Regions from separate parts of the Mesorhizobium sp. M1004 genome, predicted to be linked through region 1. Evidence: predicted binding sites of a transcription regulator. Region 1 holds the regulator's gene; each other region holds the start of a gene.
The links. Region 1 encodes HrcA, which represses chaperone genes, less so after heat shock. Its sites were predicted from a motif close to GTTAGCACTCNCNNNNNGNGAGTGCTAAC; they were not measured.

Region 1 (4,001 bases):
AGTCCAACTATCCCTATCCCTGGGGCGCCAATGTGATGGTGTTCGAGCACTGGCTCGGGCTTGGCCGCAAGGCGCCGCTCAAACTCATCGACCCGAACCGCGCTTCGCGCCGCGAGTACTGGATGATCAATGGCAATGCGGCCCGGCGCATGGTGCAGGACCTCTATCGCTTCAACGTCAACCAGCTTGGCGTCGCCAACGACACCATCAGCAGTGTTTACGTGCCGAAGCTCAATGCTGGCCACGTCACGGTGACGCTTTACGAACACGATTTCAGCGACGGCCGCTTCGCGCAAGGGGCGAAGAAGTCCTTCGGCTCGGTCGGCCTCTTCAATCTCAGGGATACCGGTTTCGATGACCGCGTCTCATCTGCCGAGGTGATCCATACCTATCCCAAGGTGATCCATCGGGACGTGCATTAGGGCCGGATTGCGCTGTTCGCCGGCTCAGGATGGGCCATCGACATGGGTGATGCGCCAGATGGTGCCGTTGCCATCCTCGGTGACGATAAGCGCGCCGTCCTTGGCCACCGCGACGCCGACCGGCCGGCCCCAGACGGCGTCGTCGGAGAGGACGAAGCCGGTGATGAAATCCTGGTACTCGCCGGTCGGCTTGCCGTCGCTGAATCTCAGCCGCACCACCTTGTAGCCGGTCCTCATACCACGGTTCCAGGAGCCGTGCAGGGCGACGAAGGCGTCATCCTTGTACTCTGCCGGGAAATTGCCGCCGTCATAGAAGGCGATGTTGAGCGGCGCCGAATGCGCCTGCATCAGCACGTCGGGCACGGTGACCGAGCCGGCGAGGTCTGGGCGCGCGCCCTCGTGACGCGGGTCCTCGTTGGCGCCGATATAATACCAGGGCCAGCCATAGAAGGCGCCGTCCTTGACTGAGGTGGCATATTCGAACGGCACATCGTCGCCGAGACCGTCGCGCTCGTTGACGACACACCACAGCGCGCCGGTGGCCGGTTGCACGGTCATGCCCGAACAATTGCGCAGGCCGGTAGCGAGGATGCGGCCATTCTTGCCGTCGGGGCCGAAGGCCAGCACGTCGGCACGGCCATCCTCGGAACCCCAGGTGGCGCCGAGTGGCTGTGATTTTGCCCAGGCGTCAAGGCCGCCATTCGGTGCCTTCTGCATGCCCTCCGCGACGTTCGATCCGGAGCCGACCGAGAGATACAGCGTCTTCCCGTCCGGCGAGAAGGCGATATCGCGGGTCCAGTGGCCGCCGGTAGGGATGTCGGAGACAATCGTCTCCGGTTCGACGGAGGCTTTAAGGTCGCCGTCGCGATAGGCGTAGCGGACCACGCTGTCGTTGTTGGCGACGTAGACCCATTGCGGCTTGTCGCCAGGCGGGTAGAAGGCGATGCCATAGGGCTGGTTGAGATTGTCGGCAAAAATGCCCTCTTCGGCCGGCTTCGCGCTACCCTTGGCCAGCCGATAGACGCGGATCTGGTTGGCGTCACTGTCGGCGACGAACAGGTCGCCGTTCGGCGCCACGCGCACGACCCGCGGATTGGAAATGCCGGAAGCAACCAGTTCGGCCGAAAACCCAGGCAGCAGGACGGGCTTCGCGCCCTCGGGCCGATCGCCAAGGCCGGCGCTGTTGGAGGCGGATTCGGTGATGTTGGGCTTTTGCAGATCATCCGGCTTGATCAGCCGGCGCACACCTGGCTTGTCGGCCGTCCAGTCGCCGAAAGCGTCTTTGCCGGTCAGCAGCGGTTGATCGGCCTCCTGGGCGAAGGCGCTGGTGGCCAGAAGCAGGGCAAGGCCTGCCAAGCCGGCAATCCGGATCATGCTGTTCTCCTCGAACTCGCGCCGGTCGGCGCGTCATGCACAAGGGAGATATTGTGCGGCCGCCGCAAAAGAGAAGCGTGCGCGCGCGCAGATTCGACGAGAGAACCGCTCAACTTTCCTCTTCGACGTCGAGATCGTCGTCGAGACGCTTTTCCAATGCGACGAGATCTTCCGGCAGCGGCAAGCCCATGGCGCGCATTTCGCGCAGTTTTTCGCGCAGCTGCTCCTGGATTTCGTGCTCGTCCTCCGGCTGGTTGACCATTTCTTCGAGCAGCATGCTGATCTGGGCCTTGAACGATTCAAGCGCCATTCTGCGCCCTCCTTTACGGTGATCCCGGCTTCGGAATTATCTTAACATCCGGGTAATCAATTGCGCAGTGTAGTCGACCATAGGCACGATGCGGGCATAATTCAGCCTGGTCGGGCCGATGACGCCGAGCGCGCCGACGACGCGGGCGTCCTTGTCGCGGTAAGGCGCCACGACCAGCGACGAGCCGGAGAGCGAGAACAGCTTGTTTTCCGAGCCGATGAAGATCCGCACGCCGGGGCCGTCCTCGGCGAGGTCGAGCAGCTGGATCAGCCCGTCCTGCGTCTCCAGATCCTCGAACAGGTGGCGCAGCAATTCGATATCGGCCTGGGCGGTGACGTTTTCGAGCAAATTGGCGCGGCCTCGCACGATAAGGCGCGCCGGCAGGCCGCTGTCGGCGCCGGCCCACACCGCCAGGCCTTTCTCGACCAGATCCTGCGACAGCGTGTCCAGCGCTGCCCTGGTCTCGTCCTTGATGCGGGCGATCTCGATGCGCGCCTCGGCGAGCGTGCGGCCCCTGATATGGGCGTTGAGGAAGTTGGAGGCCTCGTGCAGCTGCGAGACGGTGATGCCGGCCGGCAGGTCGACGACGCGGTTCTCGACATCGCCATTCTGCGACACCATCACCGCCAGCGCCTTGGTCGGCTCGAGCTGGATGAACTCGATGTGCTTCAGCGCCACCTCGTTCTTGGTGGCGAGCACCAGGCCGGCGCCGCGCGACATGCCCGACAGCATCTGGCTGGCCTCGGTCAGCATGTGTTCCAGCGTCGCGCCCGAGCCGGAGGCGCGCACCTGCGCCTCGATGACCCGGCGTTCCTCGTCGGAGAGATCGCCAAGCTCCATGAAGGCATCGACGAAGAAGCGCAGGCCGGTCTGGGTCGGCAGGCGCCCGGCCGAGATGTGCGGGGCATAGATCAGGCCGAGATGTTCGAGGTCGCTCATCACGTTGCGGATGGTCGCCGGCGACAGCGACGACGGCAGGATGCGCGACAGGCTGCGCGATCCCACAGGCTCACCGTCCTTCAGATAGGATTCGACGATGCGCCGGAAAATGTCGCGCGAACGCATGTCGAGCGATTGCAGCGCGGGCGCCAGCAGACTGGGTTCGGTGACTGCCTTGGTCATTCGAGCCAAAAACCTCCGGCTCAAGGATATAGACTTCCATCGCCCCCGCGCAACCCGGCGTCTGTGCCAGATCGCCCGGCCTTTTCCTTTGCGCCATGGGCTGCATGCGTCTACAAGCCGCCGACGCAACCATAAAAGAACAGAAAGAGGCCTCGATGCGCCCTTCCAAACGCCAAGCCGACGAAATGCGCGCCATCTCCTTCGAGCGCGGCGTCTCCAAACACGCCGAAGGCTCGTGCCTGGTGAAATTCGGCGACACGCATGTGTTGTGCACGGCGAGCCTGGAGGAAAAGGTGCCGGGCTGGATGCGCAATTCCGGCAAGGGCTGGGTGACGGCGGAATACGGCATGCTGCCGCGTTCGACCGGCGAGCGCATGCGCCGTGAAGCTTCGGCCGGCAAGCAAGGCGGCCGCACGCTCGAAATCCAGCGGCTGATCGGCCGCTCCTTGCGCGCCGTTGTCGACCTGCAGGCACTGGGCGAACAGCAGATCACCGTCGACTGCGACGTCATCCAGGCCGATGGCGGCACCCGCACGGCCTCGATCACCGGCGGCTGGGTGGCGCTCTACGATTGCCTGCGCTGGATGGAAGCGCGGCAGATGGCCAGTGTTGCCAAGGTGCTGAAGGACCATGTCGCGGCAATTTCCTGCGGCATCCACGACGGCAAGCCGGTCATCGACCTCGACTATATCGAGGATTCGTCTGCCGGCACCGACGCCAATTTCGTCATGACCGGCAAGGGCGGCATCGTCGAGATCCAGGGCACCGCCGAG
Region 2 (4,001 bases), on a different contig from region 1:
GCCCGGCTTGCCGCGATCGTTGCCGACGTCGGCGGGCTGAGCGACGTTATCGCTGCGGCCGACCGGCTGCTCGACGACTACTATGAGCGCGTCGCCGGCGACCCCGCCATTCAGGACCTGCAAAACGCCATCCAGGCTGACAAGGCGCTGAAGAATCTCGACATCGCCGAAACCCGGCGCCAGGCGACGATGTTCTGCGACCATGTCGGCCCCTTTCTCGCGCCAGAGCGACGCAATGAGTTCGGCCGTATGGTTTTCCTGATCTTCCAGCTGGCCGGCGGCGTCGTGCGCATGGCGCTGACCCAGAACCAGGAGGAAAGCCGCCACACCATCGAGGACTACCGGTCGATCATCCATACGCAGTTGGGACTGTTTCTCTAGCGCCCGATTCGACCCCGTCCGGTCTGGTGGATGAGGTTTTCGAAGCCGTCGGCCAGGTTGGCTGTGCCGGCGGCAACAATCTTCGACAGGTTCCTGGCGCGACCTGGGGTCTTGTTGGCATCGAGCAGCACGGCCCTGCCCTCATGCACGACAAAGTCGAATTTGCCATAGTCGAAGCCCAGCTTCCGACGCAAGGCGCGCAATTCGTCGGGAACCGCAACCGGCTCCCGGCGGATGGTGTCGTCGCCCTTGACCAGGCGCTGCGGCGAGACATAGCGGGTGCAGCGCTCCCGATCGCCGCAGAATATCCAGAACCGCGCCGCAAACCCGTCGGGCTCGATTTCGGGAATGAATTTTTCCACGATCAGGTCGGCACGCCTGAAAATCTCCGGCGCCACATCGGCCAGCGAGGCATGCACCTGATAACGGTCGAAGGTCTGAGCGCCCGGGAAAGGCACTGCCTTGCCGGCGCGAACGGATTTTCGGTTGAGCTGCTCCTCGGGCGTCCCCCAATGATTGAGGTTGCTCTTGACGATGACCTGGCCGCTCCAGTTGGCACCCTCCTCGAGGATCGCACCGCTGATGCGGCGCTTGGAAATGTCGGTTGCACCAAGATTGAGACAAATCGGAAATCCGCGCGCGTAGTCGACATAGTCCGATGGCGTCACTGTCGCGTCGACATGCAGGACGGCAATATCGGCGTTATGACTTGCCGAGGGTCCACGCATGATCTGCACGGAGTGACCGCGCCGTTTCAGCTCCGCCAGGACGTCGAACAGCATGTAGGGGCTGTCCTGGCGCAGCAGGAGGCCCCGCCGGCTCTGGAAGCGGTCAAATTCATGCGTTATGACGGCAATGCGGGCCATGGCCTTTCCTGCATGAGGTAACTCGCAAGGCAACCAACAGCCTGGAAGGAAATATGTCCAGCCTTTCCCCAAACCGTTCCGCATGACTGAGCATTGGGACGCAATTCGCCGTCATTGGCGGCTTCTCGGGTCGCCGCTGTGTCCGCCCCCGGAAGCTGTCGCCGCCTATGAGCGCGAACTTAGCCTGCAATCAGTCGATGTGGTGCTGCTCGGGGTCACGCCGGAGCTTGCCGGCCTCGGAAGGACCATGCTCGCGATCGACGAGTCCACTGCCATGATATCGGGCATCTGGCCGGGCGATACCGCCTCACGCAAGGCGGTGATCGGCAACTGGCTGGAGTTGCCGCTGGGCGACGAAAGCGCCGGGGCGGTGATCGGCGACGGCTGTCTGTCGGCGCTGGACTCCTCGGTTGCACGGCAGGCGCTGCTTGCCGAGATCGCGCGTGTGCTGAAGTCCGATGGGCGGGCTGCATTGCGCGCCTATGCAAGCCCTCAGGTGCCGGACGATCTGCAGGAGGTCCGGGCGCTGACGCTGTCCGGTGGTGTCGCGACCTTCCACGAACTCAAATGGCGCATTGCCATGGCTTGTGCCGGCGGCGATCCCGACCGCGCCATTCCGGTGCGGGCGATCCTCGACGCCTTCGATGCGCTGTTTGCCGACCGGGAGGCCCTTGCCGCGACGACCGGATGGGAGATGCCGGTCATCGGCACCATCGATGTCTATGCGAATTCGCAGACTGTCTACAGTTTCGCCCCGGCGGCGACGCTGGTCGAAGAGGCGAGCCGGTTTTTTGACAGTGTCCGCCTCGCGCCGACAGGGGGTTATGGGCTGGCGGAACGATGCCCGCTTCTGGTGCTTAAATCGCCGCGGCGCCGGTAGGGTCTGCCGTCGGATCGCGGCACGGCTCCAATTGGCACAATTGTGCTCACCGTTCGCCTTGACTCTCGAAAGCCACGCGCTTATTTCAGCGCACGTTAGCACTCTCCCCAGGTGAGTGCTAACGCACATCCGGCACCGCCGGATCGAGGAACAGCTCTCACCGTTCTCATTCGAGGAAGAAAAAATGGCAAAGTCGAAGTTCCGCCCGCTTCATGACCGCGTGGTCGTACGCCGGGTCGAATCCGAATCCAAGACCGCCGGCGGGATCATCATCCCGGATACGGCAAAGGAAAAGCCGCAGGAAGGCGAGATCATCGCCGTCGGCTCCGGCGCTCGCGACGAAGCCGGCAAGCTGGTCCCGCTGGACGTCAAGGCCGGCGACCGCATCCTGTTCGGCAAGTGGTCGGGCACCGAAGTCAAGCTCAATGGCGAAGACCTTCTGATCATGAAGGAATCCGACATTATGGGCATCATCGGCTGATCATCGGCCTCACCGTCAACTAATTTCGGGCTTGATCGCAAGCCCCCTGCCAGGAGCTAAAAAATGGCTGCTAAAGACGTAAAATTCTCCCGCGACGCCCGCGAGCGCATGCTGCGCGGCGTCAACATCCTCGCCGACGCAGTGAAGGTCACGCTCGGCCCCAAAGGCCGCAACGTCGTCATCGACAAGTCGTTCGGCGCACCGCGCATCACCAAGGACGGCGTCACCGTCGCCAAGGAAATCGAGCTTGAAGACAAGTTCGAAAACATGGGCGCGCAGATGGTCCGCGAAGTTGCTTCGAAGACCAACGACATCGCCGGCGACGGCACCACGACCGCGACCGTTCTGGCGCAGTCGATCGTCCAGGAAGGCCACAAGGCCGTTGCCGCCGGCATGAACCCGATGGATCTGAAGCGCGGCATCGATCTGGCCGTCACCGAAGTCGTCGCGGCTCTCGGCAAGGCTGCCAAGAAGATCAAGACCTCCGAGGAAGTTGCCCAGGTCGGCACGATCTCGGCCAATGGCGACGAGTCGGTCGGCGCCATGATCGCCGAAGCGATGCAGAAGGTCGGCAATGAAGGCGTCATCACGGTTGAGGAAGCCAAGACCGCCGAGACCGAGCTGGAAGTCGTCGAAGGCATGCAGTTCGACCGGGGCTATCTCTCGCCCTACTTCGTCACCAACGCCGACAAGATGGTTGCCGAGCTCGAGGACGTCTACATCCTCCTGCACGAGAAGAAGCTGTCCAACCTCCAGGCCATGCTGCCGGTTCTCGAAGCCGTCGTGCAGACCTCCAAGCCGCTTCTTATCATCTCGGAAGACGTCGAAGGCGAGGCTCTGGCCACGCTGGTCGTCAACAAGCTGCGCGGCGGCCTGAAGATCGCCGCCGTCAAGGCGCCGGGCTTCGGTGATCGCCGCAAGGCCATGCTGGAAGACATCGCCATCCTCACCGGTGGCCAGGTCATCTCGGAAGACCTCGGCATCAAGCTCGAGAATGTCGGCCTCAACATGCTCGGCCGCGCCAAGAAGGTGTCGATCTCCAAGGAGAACACCACCATCGTCGACGGCGCCGGCAAGAAGGCCGAGATCCAGGGCCGCGTTGCCCAGATCAAGCAGCAGATCGAAGAGACCACGTCGGACTACGACAAGGAGAAGCTGCAGGAACGTCTGGCGAAGCTCGCCGGCGGCGTTGCGGTGATCCGTGTCGGCGGCGCGACGGAAGTCGAAGTCAAGGAAAAGAAGGACCGCGTCGATGACGCCCTCAACGCGACCCGCGCGGCCGTGGAAGAAGGCATCGTTGCAGGCGGCGGCGTCGCACTGCTGCGCGCTTCGGCCAACATCAAGGTCACCGGCGTCAATGCCGACCAGGCTGCCGGAATCAACATCGTTCGCC
Region 3 (4,001 bases), on a different contig from region 1:
CAGCGGCAGATCAAGGATACTCAGAGGAGGAAACGCTCTTGAGGCTCAGAGCGCGTCTGCTCCACTATAGATCAGGATGATTCACCGGGTCCTTCAACGCCAGCCGCCGGTTCCGATGAGAGAATTGTCCCTGATATCACGCTCGATGGAGTTAAATGCCGAGATGGGCGCCTTGCCACGCTCCTCAATGCCCCTCATGATTCACCGCCTATAGCTACCAACTGAATGAATCATCGTGATTGTCGCGCAGCGGAATCCTCAAGGATCGGGCAGTTCGTAGGGGGCGCCGGTTTGACCAGGTTGAGCCCGCGAATTGCTCGATCAGACAAGATCCTAATTCTCGACCATGCGGTGAGGCTCGAACGAGATCCTCGGGACGCACTCCAAGGTTTCGATCATGTTCGGCACACAAGGAAAGGGCGGCATTGCTGCCGCCCTGTCCGCTGTAAGTTGATAGGGGCTGGATTAAAAATCCATACCGCCCATGCCGCCCATGCCGCCCATGCCGCCGCCGCCCATGCCGCCAGGCATGCCGCCGCCGGCCGACTCCTTCTTGGGAGCCTCCGCGATCATGGCTTCGGTGGTGACGAGCAGGCCGGCGACCGAGGCCGCGTCCTGGAGAGCGGTGCGAACGACCTTGACCGGGTCGACGATGCCCATGGCGATCATGTCGCCATACTCGCCGGTCTGGGCGTTGTAGCCGTAGGTCGCGCCCTTGTTGTCGAGGATCTTGCCGGCAACGATCGAAGCTTCAGCACCTGCGTTCGAAGCGATCTGACGGGCCGGAGCCTGCAGTGCACGGCGAACGATGTTGATTCCGGCAGCCTGGTCGGCATTGACGCCGGTGACCTTGATGTTGGCCGAAGCGCGCAGGAGAGCGACGCCGCCGCCTGCAACGATGCCTTCTTCCACGGCCGCACGGGTCGCGTTGAGGGCGTCGTCGACGCGGTCCTTCTTTTCCTTGACTTCGACTTCCGTCGCGCCGCCGACGCGGATCACCGCGACGCCGCCCGCGAGCTTCGCCAGACGTTCCTGCAGCTTCTCCTTGTCGTAGTCCGACGTGGTCTCTTCGATCTGCTGCTTGATCTGGGCAACGCGGCCCTGGATCTCGTCCTTCTTGCCGGCGCCGTCGACAATGGTGGTGTTCTCCTTGGAGATCGACACCTTCTTGGCGCGGCCGAGCATGTTGAGGCCGACATTCTCGAGCTTGATGCCGAGGTCTTCCGAAATGACCTGGCCACCGGTGAGGATGGCGATGTCTTCCAGCATGGCCTTGCGGCGATCACCGAAGCCCGGCGCCTTGACGGCGGCGATCTTCAGGCCACCGCGCAGCTTGTTGACGACCAGCGTGGCCAGAGCCTCGCCTTCGACGTCTTCCGAGATGATGAGCAGCGGCTTGGAGGTCTGCACGACGGCTTCGAGAACCGGCAGCATGGCCTGGAGGTTGGACAGCTTCTTCTCGTGCAGGAGGATGTAGACGTCCTCGAGCTCGGCAACCATCTTGTCGGCGTTGGTGACGAAGTAGGGCGAGAGATAGCCGCGGTCGAACTGCATGCCTTCGACGACTTCCAGCTCGGTCTCGGCGGTCTTGGCTTCTTCAACCGTGATGACGCCTTCATTGCCGACCTTCTGCATCGCTTCGGCGATCATCTTGCCGACCGACTCGTCGCCATTGCCGGCGATCGTGCCGACCTGGGCAACTTCCTCGGAGGTCTTGATCTTCTTGGCAGCGTTGCCGAGAGCCGCGACCACTTCGGTCACGGCCAGGTCGATGCCGCGCTTCAGGTCCATCGGGTTCATGCCGGCGGCAACGGCCTTGTTACCTTCCTGGACGATCGACTGCGCCAGGACGGTCGCGGTCGTGGTGCCATCACCGGCGATGTCGTTGGTCTTCGAAGCAACTTCGCGGATCATCTGCGCGCCCATGTTTTCGAACTTGTCGGAAAGTTCGATTTCCTTGGCGACGGTGACGCCGTCCTTGGTGATGCGCGGTGCGCCGAACGACTTGTCGATGACGACGTTGCGGCCCTTGGGACCGAGGGTCACCTTCACCGCGTCGGCGAGGATGTTGATGCCGTGAAGCATGCGCTCGCGGGCGTCGCGGGAGAATTTTACGTCTTTGGCAGCCATTTTTTAGCTCCTGGCAGGGGCTTGCGATCAAGCCCGAAATTCAGTTGACGGTGAGGCCGATAATCAGCCGATGATGCCCATAATGTCGGATTCCTTCATGATCAGAAGGTCTTCGCCATTGAGCTTGACTTCGGTGCCCGACCACTTGCCGAACAGGATGCGATCGCCGGCCTTGACGTCCAGCGGGACCAGCTTGCCGGCTTCGTCGCGAGCGCCGGAGCCGACGGCGATGATCTCGCCTTCCTGCGGCTTTTCCTTCGCCGTATCCGGGATGATGATCCCGCCGGCGGTCTTGGATTCGGATTCGACCCGGCGTACGACCACGCGGTCATGCAGCGGCCGGAAATTCGACTTTGCCATTTTTGGATTTCCTTGGTGCGGATGTTGAACGGTGCTCCGTTGCCGGAGCATGCCTAGCACTCAGCCGAAGCGAGTGCTAACGCGGCAATGAGATAAGCCGCAGGCTCCTGCTAGTCAAGACGGAAGAGCAAAGAGCAAAGAGAAAAGAGAAGACAGCAAAGAGCAGGCAGCAAAGAGCGTGTAAGCATCGAGCCTTTTATGTGAACAATGTCGGGTATCCGACATATATGGGGCGGCTCACCCTTTGTAATTGAGCTTTATTCAGATGGTACGATTGGTGCAACGGGTGTTGCATTTGAACTCATCCAGAGGCTCGCACGGGTCGTGCTGCGTCAGCTTGGTCATGTCGAGCTTCAGAAGGCCATTTTTTGGCATTGGTTCTGTTGCTCCTATTGCCGTTCATGACCAATCCTGCGCGCGTGAGCCGGCCGGCTAGATTCCAACCACGAGAGCGCCGCCGCTGAGACCCGCACCCGCCGCCGCCAGAAGGATTTTCTCTCCTGGCTGGAATGGCTTCATCTGGTTGGCGAGCGAGAGCGACAGCGGGACCGTCGCGGCCGAAGAGTTGCCGTATTCGGCAATCGTCTTGACAATTGCTTGGTCCGCAATGCCGAGGTTTCTTCCGACCGCGCCGAAAATCCGAGTATTGGCCTGATGCGGCACAAACCGGCCGACATTGTGTGGCCGCACTCCCGCAGTGGCTAGCGCGGCTGTCGAGCAATCGGTCATCATCTCGACGGCTTTTGCGAACACTTCGGGCCCGTCGGTCATCGTCATCCGGGTCTGCCCGAGGTCGAGGTCGCCATGGAACGGCGTGTTGCTTCCTCCTGCGGGAATCTGGATCAGCCCGTAGCGCGAGCCGTCCGAAGCCACCGAGGCACCGAGAATGCCCCGATCAGCATCATCGCACTGACCGATCACCAGGGCGCCGGCGGCATCGGCGAACAAGACTGAGCTCGCGCGCTCGGCTGGATTGATGCGGCGGCTGAGGATGTTGGCGGCGATGACCAGCGCTGGTTTGCCATGCAGGCGGGTGAACCCGTCCGCAAACATGAGCGCATAGATGAAGCCGGCGCAGGCGCCGGTCAGATCGACCGCGCCTGCGCGGCCAAGGCCAAGCTTGTGTGCGACCAGCGGCGCGCTTGGCGGCAGAAGATGGTCGGGCGTCGAGGTGGCAAGCAACAGCAGACCGATGTCGTGGCGCGCAATACCGGCGTTCACCAGCGCCATGTCGCCAGCCCGGGTGGCAAGACCCGACAGCGTGTCTTCGTCCGTTGCCCAGAAGCGCGAACGGATTCCGGTACGCCTTTCGATCCAGCCCGGCTCGAGGCCGAGATTGCTCTCGATCTCGGCATTGGCCACCTTGCGCCCAGGCACGTGATGGCCAAGTCCGAGAATGCGCGACGACTTGCTCATGGCCTTGACCCGAAGCGTTCCCCGGCCTCCTCGATGGCGTCATAGAGTCGTTCGAGCTCGTCGCCTGCGATGCAATAGGGTGGCAGAAGGTAGAG

Region 2: groES (co-chaperone GroES) is a predicted target of HrcA. The motif match lies at 2,222-2,250, and genes of this name have one in related genera.
Region 3: groES (co-chaperone GroES) is a predicted target of HrcA. The motif match lies at 2,543-2,571, and genes of this name have one in related genera.

The regions. Positions count from the first base shown of each region.
Region 1 is NZ_JAMYNB010000010.1:34,105-38,105, reverse strand. Features, by position in the region: gene NKH54_RS20675 (hypothetical protein) at 1-422, shown strand, start outside; gene NKH54_RS20670 (PQQ-dependent sugar dehydrogenase) at 447-1,796, opposite strand; gene NKH54_RS20665 (hypothetical protein) at 1,906-2,106, opposite strand; gene hrcA (heat-inducible transcriptional repressor HrcA) at 2,143-3,228, opposite strand; gene rph (ribonuclease PH) at 3,384-4,001, shown strand, end outside.
Region 2 is NZ_JAMYNB010000006.1:185,064-189,064, forward strand. Features, by position in the region: gene NKH54_RS14750 (TetR/AcrR family transcriptional regulator) at 1-381, shown strand, start outside; gene NKH54_RS14755 (hypothetical protein) at 378-1,247, opposite strand; gene NKH54_RS14760 (class I SAM-dependent methyltransferase) at 1,330-2,127, shown strand; gene groES (co-chaperone GroES) at 2,312-2,608, shown strand; gene groL (chaperonin GroEL) at 2,672-4,001, shown strand, end outside.
Region 3 is NZ_JAMYNB010000009.1:289,743-293,743, reverse strand. Features, by position in the region: gene groL (chaperonin GroEL) at 466-2,130, opposite strand; gene groES (co-chaperone GroES) at 2,194-2,490, opposite strand; gene bioZ (3-oxopimeloyl-[acyl-carrier-protein] synthase BioZ) at 2,923-3,906, opposite strand; gene NKH54_RS20360 (adenosylmethionine--8-amino-7-oxononanoate transaminase) at 3,903-4,001, opposite strand, start outside.